Regions from separate parts of the Lysinibacillus sp. TE18511 genome, predicted to be linked through region 1. Evidence: riboswitches for the same ligand, from Rfam matches in the RefSeq annotation. Region 1 holds a riboswitch; each other region holds the start of a gene.

Evidence for each region. A riboswitch is a leader RNA that binds a small molecule or an ion and turns the genes downstream of it on or off. The one in region 1 is predicted to bind lysine.
Region 2: it holds a riboswitch for lysine, as region 1 does, so the genes downstream of both, ACVWXS_RS07040 (aspartate kinase) here and ACVWXS_RS11610 (transporter substrate-binding domain-containing protein) in region 1, are expected to answer to the same signal.
Region 3: it holds a riboswitch for lysine, as region 1 does, so the genes downstream of both, ACVWXS_RS14545 (amino acid permease) here and ACVWXS_RS11610 (transporter substrate-binding domain-containing protein) in region 1, are expected to answer to the same signal.

What each region holds. Positions count from the first base shown of each region.
Region 1 covers NZ_JBSSFD010000012.1:81,256-89,200, reverse strand. Annotated here, with positions in the region: gene ACVWXS_RS11625 (2-oxoglutarate dehydrogenase E1 component) at 1-985, shown strand, start outside; gene odhB (2-oxoglutarate dehydrogenase complex dihydrolipoyllysine-residue succinyltransferase) at 1,081-2,322, shown strand; gene ACVWXS_RS11615 (hypothetical protein) at 2,481-2,645, shown strand; lysine riboswitch at 2,863-3,049, shown strand; gene ACVWXS_RS11610 (transporter substrate-binding domain-containing protein) at 3,167-4,021, shown strand; gene ACVWXS_RS11605 (amino acid ABC transporter permease) at 4,210-4,935, shown strand; gene ACVWXS_RS11600 (amino acid ABC transporter ATP-binding protein) at 4,948-5,679, shown strand; gene ACVWXS_RS11595 (DUF6501 family protein) at 5,955-6,152, shown strand; gene ACVWXS_RS11590 (toxic anion resistance protein) at 6,389-7,453, opposite strand; gene ACVWXS_RS11585 (5-bromo-4-chloroindolyl phosphate hydrolysis family protein) at 7,450-7,945, opposite strand, start outside.
Region 2 covers NZ_JBSSFD010000006.1:163,165-171,109, forward strand. Annotated here, with positions in the region: gene trxA (thioredoxin) at 1-234, shown strand, start outside; gene uvrC (excinuclease ABC subunit UvrC) at 661-2,448, shown strand; lysine riboswitch at 2,686-2,864, shown strand; gene ACVWXS_RS07040 (aspartate kinase) at 2,979-4,205, shown strand; gene ACVWXS_RS07045 (methyl-accepting chemotaxis protein) at 4,705-6,144, shown strand; gene ACVWXS_RS07050 (YslB family protein) at 6,202-6,636, opposite strand; gene ACVWXS_RS07055 (succinate dehydrogenase cytochrome b558 subunit) at 6,908-7,522, shown strand; gene sdhA (succinate dehydrogenase flavoprotein subunit) at 7,589-7,945, shown strand, end outside.
Region 3 covers NZ_JBSSFD010000019.1:6,150-14,094, forward strand. Annotated here, with positions in the region: gene ACVWXS_RS14535 (nitric oxide synthase oxygenase) at 1-473, shown strand, start outside; gene ACVWXS_RS14540 (CynX/NimT family MFS transporter) at 505-1,713, opposite strand; lysine riboswitch at 1,889-2,066, shown strand; gene ACVWXS_RS14545 (amino acid permease) at 2,153-3,616, shown strand; gene ACVWXS_RS14550 (response regulator transcription factor) at 3,866-4,558, shown strand; gene ACVWXS_RS14555 (sensor histidine kinase) at 4,563-5,498, shown strand; gene ACVWXS_RS14560 (ABC transporter ATP-binding protein) at 5,636-6,559, shown strand; gene ACVWXS_RS14565 (ABC transporter permease) at 6,552-7,241, shown strand; gene ACVWXS_RS14570 (Nramp family divalent metal transporter) at 7,300-7,945, opposite strand, start outside.

The DNA of each region.
Region 1 (7,945 bases):
AGGTCAAGATGCACAACGTGGTACGTTCTCTCAACGCCACTTAGTGTTACATGACAAAAACAATGGTAACTTATTCACGCCACTTCACCATATTTCAGGTGCAAATGCTTCATTTACAGTGCATAACTCTCCACTGACAGAAGCAGGGGTAGTAGGCTTTGAATATGGTTATAATTTAGAAAATGACCATGTATTATCAGTTTGGGAAGCTCAATTCGGTGACTTTGCAAACATGGCACAAGTGATGTTTGATAACTTTATTTCAGGTGCACGTGCTAAATGGGGTCAAAAATCTGGTTTAGTAATGCTTTTACCGCATGGTTATGAAGGTCAAGGTCCAGAACACTCTTCTAGCCGTATGGAACGTTATTTACAAATGTCAGCTGAAAATAACTGGTTCGTTGCAAACTGTTCAAATGCAGGCAACTACTACCACTTATTACGTCGCCAAGCAGCATTATTAGGAACAGAAGGTGTTCGTCCGCTTGTAGTGGTATCACCTAAATTCCTACTTCGTCACCCATTAGCTGCTGCAAACGCTGATCAATTAGCAAATGGCTCATTCCAAGAAGTAATTGAGCAACCAGGTCTAGGTTCAAAACCAGAAGCTGTTGAGCGCGTTGTATTAGGAACAGGTAAAGTAATGATCGATATTGCGGACCGTATTAAAGATGGTGAAGGCTTCGATCACTTACACATTGTACGTGTAGAACAACTTTACCCATTCCCAAAAGAGCAAGTTGCTGGTATTATTGCTAAGTATCCTAACGTAAAAGAAGTTGTTTGGGTACAAGAAGAACCTAAAAACCAAGGTACTTGGAATTATGCATTAGAAACATTATTTGACCTTTCTGAAGGTAAAAAGCTACGTTATGTAGGTCGTCCTGCAATGAGCTCTACTTCTGAGGGTGATGCAGATTCTCATAAAGCAGCTCAAGCAGCACTTGTAGAAGAAGCAGTTGCTGAGCCTGTAAAAGTTAAATAATCAATCACATAATAATTTTAAAAGCCGGGCTACTTGCTTAGGCAGTAGCCCTTTTATGTGCACACAATGCACGTTAATCAAAGGAGGAAATGAAAGTGGCTGAAATTAAAGTCCCTGAATTAGCAGAATCGATTACAGAAGGTAGTATCGCACAGTGGGTAAAAAAAGTGGGCGATCGCGTTGAAAAAGGTGAATTCATCGTTGAACTTGAAACAGATAAAGTAAACGCTGAAATCATTTCTGAAGAAGCGGGTGTATTAACTCAAATTTTAGCTGAAGAAGGCGATACTGTACTTGTAGGTCAAGTAATCGCAGTTGTAGAAGCTGGCGAAGGCGCAGCTCCAGCTCCTGTTGCAGCGGCTCCAGTTGAAGCAACACCAGCTCCAGCAGCGCCACAAGCAGCTCCGGCTCCTGTTGCAGCAGCTCCAGTTGTTGAAGAAACTTCTGGTGAGCGTGTAATCGCATCTCCAGCAGCACGTAGACTTGCTCGTGAAAAAGGTATTGACCTTGCTGCTGTATCTCCAGTAGATCCACAAGGCCGTGTACGTGTACAAGACGTTGCAGCTCATGGTACAGCTCCAGTAGCAGCACCACAAGCAGCTCCAGCAGCACCTAAAGCAGTTGTAGCTGTAGATGAATCACGTGTGACAGTTGAAAAAATGAGCCGTCGTCGCCAAACTATTGCAAAACGCTTACTTGAAGTAAAACAATCTACTGCGATGTTAACAACATTTAACGAAGTAGATATGACAAATGTTATGGCATTACGTTCTCGTAAAAAAGACCAATTCTTCGAGTCAACTGGCTCTAAACTTGGTTTCATGTCATTCTTCACTAAGGCAGTAGTTGCTGCACTTAAAAAATATCCATATGTGAACGCGCAAATCGTTGGTGACGAAATTCACTTAAACAACTTCTTTGATATCGGTGTAGCTGTATCAACAGAAGAAGGTTTAGTAGTACCAGTTGTACGTGACGCTGACCGCAAAAACTTCGCTGAAATTGAAGATTCAATTGCAGACCTAGCGAAAAAAGCACGCGACAAAAAATTAGGTTTAGCAGATCTTTCAGGTGGCTCATTCACAATTACAAACGGTGGGGTATTCGGTTCATTAATGTCTACACCTATCATGAATGGTACACAAGCTGCTATCCTAGGTATGCACACTATCAAAAAACGTCCAGTTGAAGTGAATGGTGAAGTAGAAATTCGCCCAATGATGTACTTAGCACTTTCTTATGACCACCGTATTATCGATGGTAAAGATTCTGTAGGTTTCCTTAAAACTGTAAAAGAATTACTTGAAAACCCAGAAGATTTATTATTAAATTCTTAATTCCAAAATCATATTTAAACCCTGCGAACTTTGTTTTGCAGGGTTTTTTCTTTTTATGGAACATTTAAGGGAGCGATGGATAAAGCAATCGAAACGACGGAAAGAATAGTCGAAGTGACGGATAGGAACCCGAGGCGACGGAAAGAAGAGCTACAGCGATGGATAAAGTATTCGAAGCGACGGAAAGAAAAGCCAAAGCGAAGGATAAAGTATCCGAATCGGCTCGACGCTCGCCCGCAGGAAGCCTTGCTCTGTGCGAAAGCGAAGCGGCAGCGACAAAGCGAATAGCCCGTAGCGGAAATCAGAGCCCTCAAATCAATTAAGGTAGATAAAAATGGTTAACCAACACACCTGATTTGCTGAATTCTATAAAAATATAAATTGATTTATAACATTGCAAAAGTGCGAAATGGATTAATAAAGGTTAAAAACCTAATATTGTAAACAATCAGAAAAATGATGAAATTATCTTGACGAATATCTTACTTTTATTGTAGTATCTTAATATCAATTAAATAAACAAACCTCACATTTGTTCTACGGTGAGGTAGAGGCGCGGTATTTATTAGTTCATTGTTGAGTATAAGCAAGCGAAGACGCAATGGAGAAGGAACTACCGCCGAAGTATAAAAGGAGCTCGTACTTTTATGCTGGGTCTGCAGTGAATAAGTGCAGGACTGTCCTAGTGAATTATTTTCCAGATTTACTAGGTTGTGCTATCTCGGAAACATGGAAATTATAGTGAGGATTTGGGCAACTGTTAATTAAAATAAGACCTAAGTTCAATTCTTAGGTCTTTTTTCGTACAGTTGTCTTATTTTTTTACAGAAAAGGGGAGTTTTTCATGAAAAGAAAATGGTTGTTATTAATGTTAACGGTAATGACTGCAATTGTGATGGCAGCATGTGGTGCTGGCGACAAAAAGGATGAAGCAACAGGTGATGCTGGTGCAGATAAAGATGGCGGAGGTGAATTCCGTGTTGGGATGGAAGCAGGTTATGCTCCATTTAACTGGACGCAGCAAGATGATGCAAATGGTGCAGTAAAAATCGCCGACAATGCTGAATATGCAGGCGGTTACGATGTGCAAATGGCGAAGAAAATCGCTGAAGGCTTAGGCAAAGAATTAGTCATTGTGAAAATGGAGTGGGATGGTTTAGTACCTGCACTGCAATCAAATAAAATTGATGCCATTGTTGCTGGGATGTCACCTACTGATGAGCGTAAGAAAACAATTGATTTCACTGAAAATTACTATACTTCTGATTTTGTTATGGTTATTAAAAAAGGTAGCAAGTATGAAAAAGCAAAATCAATCCAAGATTTTTCAGGAGCTAAAATCACATCACAATTAAACACATCTAACTACGATGTGATAGATCAGATCAAAGACGTTCAAAAACAAACTGCAATGGATAGCTTCCCAGCTATGCGTGTAGCCTTAGAAGCTGAAAAAATTGATGGCTATGTAGCAGAACGTCCAGAAGGAATTTCAGCTGCTGCAGCAAACGATAAGTTCACATATGTAAAGTTTGAAGAAGGCTTTGATACAGATATTTCAAACACTTCTATCGCAGTAGGTTTACGTAAAGGTGATGCAAATCTAGAAAAAATCAATGAAATTCTAAAAGGTATTTCTGAAGATGATCGTCAAAAAATTATGGAAGAAGCAATTCATCAACAACCAGCAGCACAATAATAAGACTGCACGGGCTACTTGCTTAGTCCGTGCAATATCTTTTCATCATTATTCAATGAGTACCTCTTTAAATAATGATAATGTCCTAGCTAATAGAATCATAAAATAATAAGAAAAAGTAAGTTGCAATGAAATAGCTAAGGCAAAAAAGAACAAGCAAACAACACGACGTTGTAAGGAGGCACATCATGAGTCTTGAATGGATTATTTCAATTGTTGAGAACAACTGGCAAATGTTTTTACGAGGTGCGTATTATACATTACTTATTTCGATTACTAGTACAATTATTGGTGCACTTATCGGATTTTTCATCGGAATTATGCATACTATTAAGGTTCGTAAAAAGGGTGTAAAATACTATAGCTTAAAGATCATTAATTTTATACTAACATGCTATGTTGAATTCTTCCGTGGTACACCAATGATTGTACAAGCTATGGTTGTATTTTACGGATTAGATATGGCATTTGGTATTGATATGCACTTTATTACAGCAGGTATTTTAGTCGTTTCACTAAACACAGGGGCTTATATGACGGAAATTGTACGTGGTGGTATTGTATCGATTGATAAAGGACAGTATGAGGCTGCTTCAGCAATCGGTATGAATCATTTTCAAATCATGCTAAATGTAGTCTTACCACAAGTTGCGAGAAATGTATTGCCTGCAACAGGTAATCAATTAATTATGAATATTAAAGATACAGCAGTATTAAATGTTATCGGTGTTACGGAATTATTCTTCCAAACAAAATCGATTGCAGGTAATAACTTCCGCTATTTTGAATCATTCTTCGTAGCTTGTGTCATGTACTTCATCATGACATTTACAGCATCAAGGATTTTACTATATGTTGAAAGACGACTTGATGGACCAGATGCTTATCAAAAAGAACAGAAAGAAGCAATATAGGGGGACGAACAAATGGCCGTTATTAAAATAGAGCATTTAAGTAAATCATTTGGGCGTAACCAAGTGTTAAAGGACGTAAATTTTCAAGTAGAAAAGGGCGAGGTTGTCTGTTTAATCGGTTCTTCAGGATCAGGTAAATCAACACTACTGCGCTGCATTAATCTACTAGAAATGCCTAGTGGTGGTCAAATTATTTATAAAGGTGAAAATATTTTGGACGAAAAGCATAATATCCAAGAATATCGTACACATTTAGGGATGGTATTCCAGCAATTTAACTTATTCAATAATCATAATGTGTTAAATAATTGTACGGTTGGACAAGTGAAAGTATTAAAGCGTTCAAAAGAAGAGGCCGAGAAAATTGCTTTAAAATATTTGCAAATCGTTGGCATGGATCAATATGTCAATGCAAAGCCTCGTCAGCTATCTGGCGGGCAAAAACAGCGAGTAGCGATTGCACGCGCATTGTCCATGAACCCAGATGTGATGCTATTCGATGAACCTACGTCTGCATTAGATCCAGAGATGGTTGGAGAAGTGTTGAAGGTTATGCGTCAGCTAGCGGATGGTGGAAATACGATGTTAATTGTTACACATGAAATGGAATTTGCTAAAGAAGTAGCCGATCGTGTTGTATTTATGGATAAAGGTGTTATTGTAGAAGAGGGACCACCATCACAGGTATTAATAAACCCTCAACATGAACGTACAAAAGAGTTTTTAAAACGTACACTAAAATAATTTCAAAAAAAGTGAGTCCAGACGAATGGGCTCACTTATTTTCTAGAATTCCACTCTGCATATAAAACAAAGCAAATTGCAAATGCAACGGCAATGATAAAAAACCATTGCGGTACACCACCAAAGCTCATAATATCACCTCGAAGTTAAGATTTAAGAATATAAATGGTTGAAAAAACGGACTTCTATGGTTTTTTTCTCCACAAAAGTACAAAAATATTATAAAATAAGCAATAGACATTAGCTTCATGCTAGTAAAGAAAGGTAGAGATATTATGTTACATTTAAAATGGAAAGATGCACCAACACTACGCGCAGTAACTTGTAAGCATACAAATGCATCAAAATATTTAGTATCGAACGTATTAACAGTAGGGAAACAATATGATGTAAAAAATGAAACAGAAGAGTTCGTTTTTATTATTGATAACACTGGTAATATTGGTGGCTACTATAAAGATTATTTTGAATAAGTATAAAATCAATTTCGCCTTGGCGTAATTGTTGCTGTCGCTTCGCTTTCGCACAGATAAACAATGCGTCTGGATTTTCGCAGGATGCGAAGGTTATAGGCTAACATCCTTTTATTCACTCCTTTTAAAATCCGTGACATCCGCCGGAGGCATAATTTTCATTCAATAGGTTTGAATGAAAATAAGAGGGTGGTTCAGATGATTTCTGAGCCACCCTTATTCGTTGAAAAAAAGAATCAGTCCCTGTTATAGCCCTTTAATTCTGCTACATCCTGTAAATGCTGTTTTTCCTGTTCTGTAGCTGTATGTAGGGCAAAGACGTCTTGGATAGCTGTTTGAAGCTCATGCTGTGTTTCTTTGAATTTCGATACTTGCTGTTCGAAAGAAGGGCTTGCAAAACGGTCATTCGTGCGAGATAACCGCTCCTCTAGCTGGACATAGTGTTGGTCCATATTCATGGATAACATCATCGCCAATTGATTTTTCCAAAGCGGAATGAGGGTAACAATTGAAAATTCTATTTTTTCTGCTAGCGTTTGGTTTGATTGCTGAATCATCCGTATTTGTGGTGCCGTTTGTAAAGCAACCTGCTGCGACACTTGTAAATCATAAATGCGCTGATCGAGTCGTTCGATTTGAGCGGCAAAGTCATTAAGCTGTTGGATCGCAAGTGGTTGATTCGATGCCTGGACACTAGTCACCTTTGCAGGAAGCTCTACTTCGATTGCTTGCTGCTTCTTCATTTGCCCAGCCGCAATAGCAGTCGCTAACTCTTCAAAAAATCCTCTATTATGTGAATAAAGTTCTTCAAGCATTTCTACATCTTTAATCATTTGAAGCTGAGCACGTTCGAGCTGAACACCAATTCGCTCTACTTGGATACTAATACGTTCAAATTCCGTTAATGTTTGTTTAATAGGACGCTCAGTTTTACCAAATATTTTTTTAAAAAAAGACTGCTTTTTTGGCTCTAACGCGTTAGGATCTACGCGGTCTAACGTTTGCATTAATGAATCTAACATTTGGCCAATTTTTGTAACGTCTTTTTGTTTTACTTGTACAAGCATTCGATCAGCAAATTGAGAAAGAGCTCGCTGTGAATCTTGCCCTAAAGATAGGACCGATTCGAATTTTGTTAAATCGATTTGACTAGCACAAAGAAGTGCACGACTTTGTGCAAGAGGCGACAGCGTTTCATACGTCGCCATCGCCTCGTTATTTGTAGTTTCTAAATAAGATTGTACAAGGGGGGAAAGACCTTGTATGGTATTTAGTTGAAATGCGTGATCATTTGCTGTCACTTATCATCGCCTCGCCACTCCAATTGTTCTTTTCGTCTACTATTTGAACGATTTGCAAATTCGATTTCCATTTGAAGATGGTCGATATCATTAGAAAGCGCATCCTTTAAATCGATTTGAATCGTATCATTTAAATCTGTCAGTGTTTCTCGTGTTTTTGATAATGTTATTTGAATTTCCTTATCTTTCACTGGCTGCTTCGATAACATCGTATATTTTTCCGTTAATTCGACAGCGGAAGGTAGGTGAGCATAAAAAAATTGTTCAACATTATAAAATTTTCGTGGATCTGCCTTCACAATTTTCACGATATTTTTTGAAATACGTGTCATTTCGATTAATTGTTTAAATGCTGAAACAGAGCGTACACGTAAGTAGTTTTGGCTTAATGTTTGTATGTTTTTATTGGCTGCTTTAAGTTGTGTTTCAATAAGTTTGTATTCTTCTTTTGTTATACCTGCAATTTGTCTGACTTTCTTTTTCTGTCTATGT
Region 2 (7,945 bases), on a different contig from region 1:
GCTTGGTGCGGACCTTGTAAAATGATTGGGCCAGTTCTTGAAGAAATGGATGCTGCAGGTAGTGCGGCTAAAATCGTAAAAGTAGATGTAGATAACAACCAAGGTACTGCAGCGCAATACCAAATTATGTCTATCCCATCATTACTATTATTTAAAGATGGTGAATTAGTAGACAAAACTGTTGGTTTCCAACCAAAAGAAGCGTTAGAAGCATTTATCGCAAAACATGCTTAACTTCTTTCAGCACAAGTCTCCCACCTTTACAGATGGGAGATGAATGCAAATTTAAGCTACTTTTCAGGGGTGTCCAAACACCCGCTGAAATAGAGGAACTCAGTCTAAGAACGCCACGTCCTGTGGCGACGACTGAGTGACCAACATCACGTTGGCCCAAAGCCTCCGGCGGATGTCACGGAATCGGAAAGGAGTTCTTAGGGGATGTTAGCCTAAAACCATCGCATCCATGCGATAACGGCTAACTGACCTGCATCGTGCTGGCCTAAGCACAAAGCCGATTCCGGACGCAATTATGCCGAGGCATAATTGATCCTGAAAGAAAAGAAAAGTCGAGCCATCTATAGATGTGCTCGGCTTTTTTTCGTTATATAATAAAGAGAAAAAGCGAACGCTAGTTTTAACAAAAAGGAGGGCTGGTAGGCGATGAATGATTTAATTAAACGAAAGCTTGAAATTTTACCAGATCAGCCTGGCTGCTATTTGATGAAGGATCGGCAAGGAATCATTATTTATGTTGGGAAAGCCAAAGTGCTGAAAAATCGAGTACGCTCGTATTTTACTGGTACGCATGAAGGGAAAACACAGAGACTTGTAAGCGAAATAGAAGATTTTGAGTACATTGTGACATCCTCCAATATAGAAGCTTTAATTTTAGAGCTTAATCTTATTAAACTACATGATCCGAAATACAATATTATGCTGACGGATGATAAAACGTATCCGTATCTAAAAATTACAAATGAAAAACATCCACGTCTTATTACGACGCGAAAAGTGAAAAAGGATAAGGCGAAATACTTTGGCCCATACCCAAATGCCTATGCAGCTAGTGAAACGAAAAAGCTGCTTGATCGTTTATATCCGCTCCGAAAATGTGTGCAACTACCTTCCAAGGTTTGTTTGTATTATCACATGGGACAATGCCTAGCACCTTGCGTAAAAGATATTGATGCCCAAATTTACCACGATATGATTGAGGATATGACGAAATTTTTAAATGGTGGTGTTGAGGAGGTCAAAAAGGAGCTCGAGGAAAAGATGCTTGCAGCTGCAGAAAATTTAGAGTTTGAGCGTGCAAAAGAGTTTCGTGATCAAATTGCTCATATAGACACTGTTATGCAAAAGCAAAAAATCGTCTCAAGTGATACTACAAACCGCGATGTATTTGGCTATGCAGTCGAGAAGGGCTGGATGTGTGTGCAAGTTTTCTTTGTTCGTCAAGGAAAGCTCATTGAACGAGATGTCTCGATTTTCCCCATTTATCAAGAGGCAGAAGAGGAATTTTTAACGTTCGTTGGCCGATTTTACGACAAGTTAGAACACATTAAGCCGAAGGAGATTTTTATCCCACAATCTATTGATGCGGATATTTTAACGGAATTACTTGATGTTCGAGTGCTAACACCAAAACGCGGGCAAAAAAAAGAACTTGTAGAATTAGCGATTAAAAATGCTGAAATTGCTGTAGCAGCAAAGTTCCAACTTATTGAACGTCAGGAAGAACGAACAATAGGCGCATGTGAGGCACTCGGTGAAGCTATGAGTATTTCAACGCCTTTAAGAATTGAAGCTTTTGATAATAGTCATATGCATGGAACAGATGCAGTATCTGCAATGGTTGTATTTATCGATGGAAAACCAGCAAAGAAAGAGTATCGAAAGTACAAAACACGCACAGCTGCCAAACATGATGATTACGGGGCAATGCAGGAAGTAATAAGGCGTCGTTACACACGAGTATTAAAAGAAGGTTTACCTTTGCCAGATTTAGTACTAATTGATGGTGGGAAGGGGCAAATGGAAGTCGCACGAGAAGTATTAGAAGATGAACTCGGACTAGTCATTCCAATTGCCGGATTAGCAAAAGATGAAAAGCATAATACGTCACAGCTTTTATTTGGTGACCCACCTGAAGTAATTGCGTTAAAGCGCACAAGTGATGGATTCTATCTACTGCAACGAATTCAGGACGAAGTACACCGCTTCGCCATTACCTTCTTACGACAGCAGCACGAGAAGCATGCCATTCAATCTGTTCTCGATCATATAGAGGGTGTTGGTCCAAAGCGAAAACAGCAATTACTTAAGCATTTTGGCTCTGTCAAAAAAATTCGTGAGGCAAGTGAGTTAGCGTTACAAGAAGCCGGTATGCCTGCTAATCTAGCTAGCAATATTCACGCTTATTTTCATTCAGCAGATCGTTCTTTGTAGCGAAAGCAAAGCGTCAGCTACAGAAGACTCCCATCTCTGAAGGTGGTGAAATGAATGCAGATGGAATTCCTTTTCAACAAGAGTCATTGTCAAAGGATTAGTCATATGCTAAGGTTGTATATAACATTGATCTAAAATAGCAATGTTATATACGGCTCCTTAGCTTATTGTAGATGTTTCAACTATATAAACTACAAATTTTTTCGCTAAGGCAAAATTAAATACATTCACTATTTAAGTGATGATAGAGGTGCGAGGTTCAAGAGTAGTACATTAGAGGGCGAACAAGTCCAGTGACAATGTATGAAAGGGGAGCTTGCCGAAGTGGAGCATCGTTGTTTCCGATGCTGTGCTGGTTTTGCATTTAATAAATGTAAAACTGTCGATTCTAAACGTTTCGGAGAGCTATCTCACATGCGCAAGTAACTATTATTGTACATGTTATAGGCAGCTTTCACGTTATGTGAGGGCTGCCTTTTTTAGTTTTCTAGAGACAGCGAAATGATTGAATACGAAGGAGAATGATCTGTATGGCGAGAATTGTGATGAAATTCGGTAGTGCTGCATTAGCATCGACAAAGCATATTCAAGATGTTGCGAAAAGGGCGATAGCTGAAAAGGAAAGAGGCTATGATGTTGTCGTTGTAACTGCGGGAATGAGGAGTATGGCGAAAGAATTAGCAGAGATGGCTTGTGATTTATCAGATAGTGCGCCTAAGCGTGAACTAGATGTACTACTTTCAACAAGCTCACAACTATCAAGTGCGTTAGTTGCGATTGCTTTGCAGGAAGAAGGATATCATGCAGTGTCATTAACAGGTTGGCAGGCAGGTATTCAAACTGATGATATGTATTTCAATGCGCGTATCGATGATATTGATGTTAGTCGAATAGCAGAGCATTTTGCACAAGGGCAAATCGTAATCGTTGCGGGGGAACAAGGTATTAATTATTCACAGAATATTACGACGCTCGGTAAAGGCGGAGCGGAAACGACGGCTGTAGCTATCGCGGCGGCATTGGAAGCGGAGCGCGTAGATATTTACACGAATGTGGAAGGAGTCTATACAGCTGATCCAAGTCATGTTGCTAGGGCACAAAAGCTAAAAGAAATTTCCTATGACGAGATGCTAGAGCTATCAAACTTAGGATCACAAATTTTACACCCGCGAGCTGTAGAATTAGCGAAGAAATTTCAAATCCCAGTTATTATTCGGTCGAGCGTAGTAGATACAGTAGGTACTTTATTGAAGGAGGAAGTTGGAATGGAGAAAAATTTAATAGTTCGTGGTGTTGCCTATGAGTCAGATGTTATTCGTTTAACGGTTGGTTATGATGCTTATTCTGATGCTTCGCTAGCAGATATGTTCACAATACTTGCAAAAAATCGCATAAACGTCGATATCATTGTGCAAGCAATAATAGATGGCTTAAAGCCGACTGTATCGTTTACCATTTTAAAAGAGGAGTTTGCAGAAGCATTACGTGTCTTAGAAGATAGTAAATTATCACTAGGATTTAGTTTTGCTGATTTTGAAATCGGCTTAGCAAAAGTCTCAATAGTTGGCTCAGGTATGGCATCTAATCCAGGCGTTGCTGCCCGTATGTTTGATCGTTTGCGTCGTGAAGGTATCCCAGTAAAAATGGTAAGTACATCTGAAATAAAAGTATCTGTTGTTGTACCTCAGGATGAAATGATTCGTGCAGCAAATGCATTGCACGATGAATTCAATTTAGAACATGCACTTTACGTATAATAATGAATGGGATGTGTCAATAAAAGGCACATCCTATTTTTTTCTTTATACTAATTTAATATTTTATCTATTGATATTATTGTATAGTAAAATGTAATTATATGGATCATCACCAAAAGTTGTGGATGACATTTGTTAAGACGTATGCCTTGTATCTTTATTCAGTAGAAGACTCCCACCTCTGAAGGTAGTGAGATAAATGCGGATGTGGTTCCCTGTCAATAGGTTCCAAACCCCTACTCAATGAAGATAAAGCCTCTGGCGGATGTCACGGATTTTCAAAGGAATGAATTTAAGGATGTTAGCCTAAAATCTTCGCATCCTGCGAAAACGGCAAACTGACCTGCATCGGTGCTGCTGTCGCTACGCTTTCGCGCAAAAAACATCTGTTGCTGCCGCTACGTTAGCACTACGCTTTCGCACAAAAAAACATTTGCAGGCCTGGGCACAATTCAAAATCCGGGTGCAATTACGCCAAGGCAAAATTGATATAGGTTGATTGGAGTGGAGACTGGGCGACTCCTTGGGGATTAGCGTCACAGATGAGACCCTGCAGCGAGCAACGCGAGTGAAGCGGCTCATCGGACGCCCCCAGGAAAGCGCCCAGTCGGAACGGAAATCAACCACACGTTATGGTGATGAGGCAATTATATGTTTTACCAAGGAAAAGGTGGAGGTTTGTATGGCATTATTAGGTTTATTTCAAAAGCCAATTGAAAGCGTTGAGATACACAACGATTCCGAAATACAACTATTAAAAAAGCGAATTCAGGAATTGGAACTTGAGCAAGAAAGCATCGATGTGAGAAATGCGATTTTGGACTTTGTACTTGCACATATGGAGTTAATTAATTGTCAAACGGCTTTAAAGGTTCAAAGTGTCTCAACAAAAGTAAGAGATATTTCAGCAATGGCTGAAGAAATGTCATCAAATTCAGAAGAGATACTTGCGGTTGAACAAAATGTTAATGCAAATATTCAAGAAATAAAACAGCATTCGTTATTACTTGTAGAGGAAATGGAATCATCCATTATAAAAGGTGAAATGGTTCAGGAGCTGTTAGCTAAAGGAGCTCATTCAACAAAACATCTGAACAATGAAATGAGTAAAATGAATGATATTAGTAAAAGTGTTACAGGGATTGCCGATCAAACACAACTACTAGCCTTAAATGCCTCTATTGAAGCTGCACGTGCAGGTGAGCAAGGGAAGGGCTTCAATGTTGTCGCGATGGAGGTAGGAAAGTTAGCTAATAGCTCGAAAGATTCATTGCAAGAAATGACGAAGATTCGATCAGTTATCGATAAGCAATTACATAATACATTAAAAAATATTGAACAAGTCGAACATTACTTCACTGATTTTTTAAGTATCATGAAAGGTAATATTGCTAATTTGACAGCAACAAGTAAAAATATTGAAGAAGTAGCAAGTGGAATTCATCAAATAACAGCTGCATCAGAAGAGAATGTAGTAGCTGTAGATCGTTTAGCTGTAACAATGACAGAATTATCACATACAAGTGACTTCTCGGAAATAATACAGAATCAAGTATTTGAAATGTTACATGTTATTGCACCGACAATTCGAAAGCCCTCAGAGCAAACGGTAATTAGCCAATTGGCAGCAAGATTAATGGATCATGCTAGTTTTTTGCGAAATGCTATTCAAAAGGCAGGACATAAAGAAACGTTAAAAACGCATCATCAATGTGCGTTTGGGAAATGGTATTATGGACATTTTGAGCAATATCAGAATTTACTGGAGTTTCGTCGTATAGAACAACCTCATGAATTAGTACATACGGCTGCTCAAAAATTAGTTAATGAATTGTCAATTATTAATTTAGAGGAAACGATTCAACACTCACTTAATATTTTGGAAGCATTTATGTCGTTAATAGATGTACTTTTAAAAGAAAGACATGCTCAACTATAAATATAGAAATAGAAAAGGATTGTCATCCATCAATTTGGGACGACAATCCTTTTCATTTTATTCGGTAGGAACGGTGTGCATGATTCGTTCTTTGACGTCCCATTTCACTGTAAACATAACGTTTTGTTGCTTTTCACGCTTTTCATCATAGCATTCTGTTAAATAACCTTTTGCTTGCTGGATTTGTTCAGCTATAAATCCTGCTTCAAGTCTAAAGCTACGTAAACCGATTTGTAAAATTGTTGGATCATTTGTCAGTTGGAATATACGTCCATCCTTCGATTCTTTCATAAGCTCTAAATTACCCCAGCAGGCATCTGCGAAAAATGCGATAAGTTCATCTTGACTTTTACATGGGAACTTTCGAGCAAGCTCTTTTCCTGCCCAATAAAGGACGTCATCTTCATGTTTGCCAAGAATGGTAGATAGAATATGATCGCGAATTATCTCATAGCCAAATGATGAGATTGTAGGAGATGAAGTGTTTAACATTGAAATCCTTCTTTCTTAGAATTTTCTTAAAATTTGACGTTAATAAAGTAAAGGTGGCTTTTCCGAGAAAAAACGATGCATCACGTACTAGATTATTTCTTTAATAAGGGCTGTGAAAAACGCCGAGTTGCCTTGACGCTCGTAGCACTTGAGAGTACAATAAACATGTCATAATATTGTACCATGATGAAATACACAGTCAATGAGGTATCATTTACAAAATGATGACTTCTTTGCTGTGCTATTTTAAGTACTAAGGGGGGTAACAGTCTTGTCGAAAGATCGAGAGTTTTTATGGCGTCGTTTACATTCTCTACTTGGTGTCATTCCAGTAGGTCTGTTTCTGATGTTCCACTTGTCAATGAACTTCACTGCTGTTGGTGGTGAACAAGCTTACAATGATGCAGTAGGTAAGATGGAATTAATTCCACATAGTCTTCTGTTAGTAATGGAATGGGTAATTATTTATATCCCATTATTGTTCCACGCATTCTATGGTGTCTTCATTGCATTCACTGCTTCACCAAACACAGGGCGTTTCAGTACATACCGTAACTGGATGTTCTCATTACAACGTTTCACTGGTGTATTCTTAGTGATTTTCATTGCTTGGCATATTTTCCAAACACGTATCCAAAAAGCGTTAGGTGCAGATGTTGAGTTCAATATGATCGCAGATATCGTTGCGAATCCATTTATGCTTGGATTCTATATTGTTGGTATTTTATCAGCAACTTTCCACTTATCAAACGGTTTATGGGCATTCCTAGTAAGCTGGGGTATTACACAATCTCCTCAGTCTCAAAAGATTGCTACTTACGTAACAAACATTATTTTCGTAATTCTAAGTGTAGTTGGTGTGGCTGCTATTTTATCTTTCGTTTAATTTAATAGAAGATACTATAGAGTCCATTCAATCATTGCAATTTTTAAAGAGGAGTGAGAAATAATCATGGCGAAAAGCAAAATAATTGTTGTCGGCGGTGGTCTAGCTGGTCTGATGGCAACGATTAAAGCAGCTGAAGTTGGTACTGAAGTTGATTTATTCTCATTAGTTCCTGTAAAACGCTCACACTCTGTATGTGCGCAAGGCGGAATTAATGGTGCGGTAAATACAAAAGGTGAAGGGGATTCTCCTTGGATCCACTTTGATGATACAGTATACGGTGGGGACTTCTTAGCAAACCAACCACCAGTTAAGGGTATGTGTGATGCAGCCCCTGGTATTATTCACTTAATGGACCGTATGGGTGTAATGTTCAACCGTACACCAGAAGGTCTTCTTGACTTCCGTCGTTTCGGTGGTACT
Region 3 (7,945 bases), on a different contig from region 1:
AGGATCTAGGATTAAAATGGTATGCAGTGCCAATGATTTCGAGCATGCGCTTCCAAATGGCAGGTATCGATTTTCAGGCGGCTCCATTCAATGGATGGTATATGGGCACTGAAATCGGGGCACGTAATTTAGCTGATCATGAGCGTTATAATATGCTGCCCGCTATAGCAGAAATTTTTAACCTCGATACAACAAAACAGGCTTCTCTATGGCGTGATCGTGCATTAGTTGAGCTCAATATTGCGGTATTACATTCATTTAAAGAAGATGGTGTGAGCATTGTAGATCATCATACTGCATCTCAACAGTTTAAATTGTTCGAAGAGGCGGAAACTACAGCAGGGCGTGAAGTTACAGGGAATTGGACGTGGTTGATCCCACCGTTATCTCCAGCAACAACTCATATTTTCCATAAGCCATATGTTAATGTGTACAATACACCGAACTATTTTTATCAGAAACCACATTATTAATCGAAAAAAGGCGGCACATGAGCCGCCTTTTTTAACTCACATATTCATTTTTAGAAGCCCTAAAAGAACATAAGGAAAGTATCAATACTACGACAACAAAGAGCCAGCCTACGATGTTCCAGCCACCGAATAAATCATGCAAGTATCCGAATAGGATTGGACCGATTGCGGCGAATAAATATCCTAAGGATTGTGCAAAGCCTGATAAATCAGCTGCTTCAAAAGCGGTACGGGTACGTAGTGTAAAGAACATCATTGCTAATGCGAATGAAGCACCCCCTGCTAAGCCTAGTAGCACCATCCACAGTATTGCGAGGCTTGTCCATTCCATTACTAATCCAATAAAGCCAACTATGTAAAATGACGTAAACATGAATACAAGGGGGCGTTGAGACGTCATTTTACTAGCGATAATAGGTATAGCTAAAGCCATCGGGACTTGTGAAAATTGCATGATGGAGAACATCCAGCCGGCACGATCTGCGGCTAAGCCTTGTGCTATGTATATTTCAGGAATCCAGGCAGCAGTTGTATAGAATAATAATGACTGTAACCCCATAGCACCTGTTACAGCCCAAGTAACAGGTGATTTCCATAAAGGTGTACGTTCTTTTGTAATCTTAAAAGTAGACTCAGGCTTATTAAATTTCAACTGTGGAATCCAAATTAAAATGGTTAATACCACAAGTACAAGCGAGATGGCCAGTGCACCTTGCCAGCCAAGTGATGAATTGGCGATAGGATAGCTAATGCCAGCACCAAGCCCAGCTGTCAAATTCATCGACATTGTGAAAAATGCCATAAGTAAACCTATGTGATAGGGAAACTTCAATTTAAGCAATCCTGGAATAAGTACGTTACCGAATGCAATAGCGATACCAATTAGCACAGTACCAAACACGAGTAAAGTAGTTGTGCCAAGGGAGCGTAGTATAATTCCTAATGCTAAAAGAATAGTGGATAAAAATAATGTTAATTCTAGCCCCAATTTACGTGCGACATTAGGGGCAAATGGTGATATGATTGCGAATGCTAGCAATGGGATTGTTGTTAGAAAGCCCGCGAGTACATTGGATATGCTGAGATCTTCACGGATAAAGGAAATAATAGGCCCAACAACTGTTAGTGGCATTCGTAATGTCGAGGCAATACAAATTACGCCGATAACTAGTAATAAGGTTGTTCCTCTCCAGCTGATTTTCCTGCTAGGATAAGTAGTCGAATGTTCATCAGTAGTCAAATAAATCCCTCCTGTTAGAACAATTATAATCGAACTACTATGCCATTGTATTAAATTATTTAAAGTGATGGAAAATTCAAAAAAAACGGAACATTAATCGAGTTATTGAAATGTCAAAGGTCGTATGTTAAACTAATACACATCATAAATTTAATAATTATATGCCTCAAGTTTGTATTGAGGTAGAGGTCGCGGTATTTAAGAGTATACTAATGGAAATGACAAGCATTAGAGATGTTAGTGGAAAGGAAATATCGCCGAAGTGTGAGGGGACTTGAAAATCTCATGCTGGGGCTGTCTCCGAAAGGAACAGAACTGTCACGTTTGGAACAACGTGTTGAGCTATCGTTTTTGAAAGAACTGAGGATTAACTTAGCCATCACTGCGTTCATGTGATGGCATTTTTTTTGCCTCTTTAAAGAAGGAAGGAAGCTAGATCGTGAGTGAAATAAAAGTGAATCAGCTCGGCAATAAAGCGCCGAAGCTGAAAAAAGAATTAAAAAGCCGTCATATTACTATGATTTCATTAGGCGGTACAATCGGTACAGGGTTGTTTTTAGCTAGTGGTGGTGCCATTGCGCAAGCAGGCCCTGGCGGAGCACTTCTCGCCTATGCATTAATTGGTATTATGGTGTACTTTTTAATGACGAGCTTAGGCGAAATGGCGGCTTATATGCCATCATCGGGCTCATTTAGTACGTATGCTACAAAATTTGTAGATCCGGCTTTAGGTTTTGCACTTGGCTGGAACTACTGGTACAACTGGGCAATTACAATTGCGGCAGAAATTTCTGCTGTATCGTTAATAATGAAATATTGGTTCCCGGATAGCTCATCAGCACTTTGGACTGCTTTATTTATCGCTATCGTTTTAACGTTCAATCTACTATCGGTAAAAAGCTATGGTGAAAGTGAATATTGGTTTGCAATGATCAAGGTTGTCACTGTAATCATCTTTATTATCGTCAGTTTCTTAATGATTTTTGGTATTTTAGGTGGACAAGCTCCTGTAGGCTTTACGAATTTCTTTATTAGTGATGGACCGTTCCACGGTGGTTTCCTTGCTACATTTGGTATTTTCTTAGCTGCGGGATTCTCGTTCCAGGGGACAGAGCTACTAGGAATAACGGCAGGGGAAACGGATGACCCTGGTAAAAATATTCCGAAAGCTGTTAAGTCTGTTTTCTGGCGAATTCTTTTATTCTATATTTTAGCGATTGCTGCAATTGGGATGCTGATTCCATTTACAGATGAACGTTTGTTGTCTGAGGATATCGCTGTATCACCATTTACACTAGTATTTGACCGTTTAGGAATTGCCTTTGCAGCGTCAATGATGAATGCCGTGATTTTAACGGCTATGCTGTCAGCAGGGAATTCAGGGCTCTATGCTTCTTCTCGTATGCTGTGGCAATTAGCAGTAGATGGTCATGCACCAAAAATTTTCACTAAACTAAGCCGTCGAGGTATTCCAATTTACGCATTATTGGCGACATTATCTGTAGGCTCTCTAGCATTTTTAGCTTCATTCTTTGGTGACGGTGTAGTCTATATGTGGCTTCTAAATGCCTCTGGGATGTCTGGCTTCATTGCCTGGCTAGGAATTGCATATAGCCATTATCGTTTCCGTCGAGCGTTCGAGGCACAAGGCTTGGATCCGAAATTGTTGCCATATAGAGCAAAGCTATTCCCATTCGGTCCACTATTTGCCTTTACAGTTTGTATGATTGTTGTGATCGGTCAAAATTACACAGCCTTTATGGGTGACAAAGTTGATTGGTACGGAGTATTTGTTTCATATATTGGTATTCCACTGTTCTTACTGTTATGGCTTGGCTATAAAATCAAGCATAAAACAAAAGTGCTTCCACTAGAGGAATGTGATTTAAGAGTAGAACAATAAAATAAAACTGCCCTGTGAGTCATAGAAAATGACTTGCAAGGCAGTTTTTTTTTCCTCGATTGACCTCGGTTTTGGTGTCTAACCTTAATATGGTAGACTGTTATAGAAATGAATCATCACCAAATTTTAGGAATGACATTTGTTAAAACGTATGCCATGTATATAAGTTGATTGGAGTGGAGGCTTGGTGACTCCTTGGGGATCAGCGATAGAGGATAGACGCTTTATGTTAGGAAGAGGTGCATGAAAGTGCAGAAGCATATTTTACTAGTAGAAGATGACGAAGCCATTCGTGAAATGGTAGAAAGCTATTTAACAATGGAGGGGTTCCTTGTTACCTCTGTAGTAAATGGGGAAGAGGCATTACAAAATTGTTTAAACAATCCCTATGATTTAGTGATCTTGGATATTATGATACCGAAACTTAATGGATTAGAAGTTTTAAAGATTATAAGAGAGCAAGCATCACTTCCAATTATCATTATGTCAGCCAAGGATAGTGATGTTGATAAAGCGTTGGGATTAGGATTAGGGGCAGATGATTATATCGCCAAGCCATTCTCTATGCTGGAATTTTCAGCACGTGTCAAAGCCGCAATTCGAAGAGCTACAAAATACTCCAGTCAAGTAGAGGAGAAGAAAGATATAGTAGAGATAGACAACTTATCAATCGACCTTGTTAATTTTTCAGCTGAGAAGAATGGACAACAAGTAAAGCTCACGTCAAAGGAATTTGCCATCTTAAAATTATTCGTGACAAATCGTAATCGCGTTTTTACAAAGCAGCAAATTTATCAACTAATTTGGAATGATGCTTACTATGGGGATGAAAATATTATTAATGTACATATAAGAAGATTACGCGAAAAAATTGAAGACGATCCATCCAACCCTCAATATATTAAAACGCTTTGGGGAATTGGTTATAAATTTGAAGGATAAACAGATGATTATATTTCTACTATTTATAATTGTATTGCTCCTAGGTATTATAATTTTTCAGGTGAGAGCAAAAAAACAACAAGACGCTACTATTCAATACATGCATCAAAAACTGCAAGCAATCGTAGATGAACAATCGAGCGAGAAGATTTTAGTATCGACAGCTAATCAAGAAATACAGCAACTACTTATTGCGATGAATGCCTTGCTGGATCACAATCAAAAAGTACTAGCAACACATCGAAAAATGGAAAGCTCTATGAAAAAGATGTTGGCGAATATTTCGCATGATCTTAAAACACCTTTAACAGTTGTACTAGGTTATACTGAAATGCTGCAGCTTAAGAACTCAATTTGTGAAGAGGAGCGGCAACGATTGCTTACTGGTGTTCATTCGAAAACATTGGAAGTATTAAAAATAATCCATACATTTTTTGACTTGGCAAAATTGGAAGCGGGAGATACAGATTATCCAATGACTAAAATCAATGTCAGTGAAATTTGCCGTAAAAACATTTTATCATTTTACGATATGGTCACCTCTATGGGGCTAGAAATTGATATTGCCATACCAGAGATATCCTTGAATGCACTCGGAAATGAGGAGGCATTAGATAGGGTTCTGAACAATTTACTGTCTAATGCTATAGCCTATGGGGCAGCTGGAAACGTAATCGGACTTTCAGTAAGAAATGATGATACTAACATCTTTATTGATGTATGGGATCGTGGTAAAGGAATTGACGAATATCATATTGATAATGTTTTTGAGAGAATGTATACGCTTGAGGATTCCAGAAATAAATCCTTCCAAGGTAGTGGTCTTGGCTTAACCATTACAAAACGTCTTGTAGAATTAATGGATGGCTCTATACAGCTCTCAAGTATTCCATATGAGAAAACCATTTTTACGGTTTCTTTAAAACGAATAATGTACTGAACAGTCATGCTTGTATTGCATTTTAATTGCTTTACAAGCTTTTCTTTTGTGCTTAAGAAATTTGTAAGAATCAAGTAATAAATTAGAGAGTTTTATTTTTTATAATAAGGTTAGCTAAATTTAAGGGAGAGATCTACATGACATATATTGTGAAAACAAATCAGCTTACAAAGGTGTATGAGGGAAAAGAAGCGGTTTCTTCCGTCAATATGCATGTGAAAAAGGGAGAAATTTATGGCTTTTTAGGTCCTAACGGGGCCGGAAAAACCACAGTCATGAAAATGCTGACAAATCTTACGAAGCCAACGAGTGGAGACATTGAAATCTTTGGTGAAAAACTAACTGATCAATCCTATGAAGTGCTGAAAAGGCTAGGTACGATTATTGAATATCCGATTTTCTATGAAAATTTAACAGCAAAGGAAACCTTAGAATTACATTGCGAATATATGGGCTATTATGACAAGAAAGAAATTGCTCATGTCCTAGATCTAGTGAAACTGACAAACACGGAGAAGAAACGTGTAAAAGACTTTTCTCTTGGGATGAAACAGCGGTTGGGTATCGCGCGTGCGATTATTACTAAGCCGGAATTACTTATTTTGGATGAGCCGATTAATGGACTAGATCCTGTTGGAATTAAAGAACTTCGAGAGCTATTCAAGATGCTTTGCAAAGAGTATGGAATTACAATTATTATTTCTAGTCACATTTTGGGTGAAATTGAACAAATGGCTGATACCATTGGCGTTATTAAGAATGGAAGATTAATCAATGAAGTCTCAATGGACGCTGTCAATCATAGTCAGGCAGATTATATTGAAGTGATTGTTAACGATGGAAAAAAAGCAGCCTTTATTATAGAAAAGGAATTACATATTACTAATTTCAAGCTAATGGACGACAACTCTATTCGAATTTATGAATCAACAGCTTCCCAAAAGGTGCTAACTAAAACATTGATTGAGCATGATATTGAAATTGAGGGCATTAGCAAAAAAACAAGCTCATTAGAGGATTATTTCTTGAAGTTAATCAATGGAGGTGTCGTTAATGCTTAATTTAATGCGTCTGGAAATGAAAAAATATCATTTAGGTTCCTATGTAAAACGAGCTATCTTCGCAAATTTTGTGATATTAGGTGTCATGTTTATGCTTTTATTTATCACTAAAATAGAAGAAGATCCAGGTCTTGAAAATTATCAGACGGCACTAACCTTTATAGATTCAATGGTAAGAGCAGTATTTATCATTTTTGCATCTGTTTTAATCGCTAAACTTATTATTGGAGAATACAAATATAAAACGATCACTTTGGCATTTATGTATCCAATAAATAGAAAAAAATTAATTGCTTCAAAACTAGCCATTGTTATTCTTTTTACCTTTAGTGCAATTATCTTATCAAATGCTTTAGTAACGACGATTTTTTGTGTTATTACAGAAAGTTTTAAATTAATCCCGGATACATTAACGACTACTATAATCATGCAACATATTCCATTTGTATTAATGAATGCAGTGGCAGCATCAGGCATGGCATTGATTCCATTGTATTTTGGTATGAGAAAATACTCCATTCCAACAACAATTTTATCATCAATACTCATTGTATCGGTCGTTTCCTCGAATACAGGAAACTTTTCATTGAATGATATTATCTTCGTTCCAATAACATTAGCAATGATTGGAATCAGCGTTGCCTATTTAGCGATTCGAAATATTGAAAAGGTAGATATTTAAAGGGGTTTTTTAGAAAAAAAAGATGCCAGGCATTCAAAATGAGTGCCTGGCATTTTTTCTAACCAAATATCGTTTCCCATATTAAATATATATTTAAAGCTACAACAAGTACGACTATACACCAGCCTAAAAATGTTGTAATACGATGGTTGACTAGGCTTCCCATAATGTCCCGTTTACTTGTAAACATAACAAGTGGTATAAGGGCAAATGCAATACCAAAGGATAGAACAACTTGACTTAGAACAAGGGCATAGGTAGCGTTAACTCCAGATGCAATGATAACTAGTGGAGGTAACATTGTAATAGCTCTGCGCAAATAAAGCGGTATTTTTCTTCGGATGAAGCCTTGCATCACAACGTCACCTGCTAGTGTACCAACGGAAGAGCTTGCAAGACCTGCGATGAGAAGTCCAAGACCAAAGGATACTGCTGCCATTGGACCGAGCGCTTCTTTTAAACCGTTATAAGCGACATCTAGATCCTCCACCACTATACCTTGTGTATGGAATACTGCTGCTGCAATAATTAGCATACTCATATTGATGGCACCAGCAATAATCATCGCAATCACAATATCAATAAACTCAAAACGGAAAATACGTCTTTTTTCATTGTCATTACGTCCAACAATACGACTTTGTGTTAATGAAGAATGTAAATAAATAGCATGCGGCATAACCGTTGCTCCTAATATTCCTGTT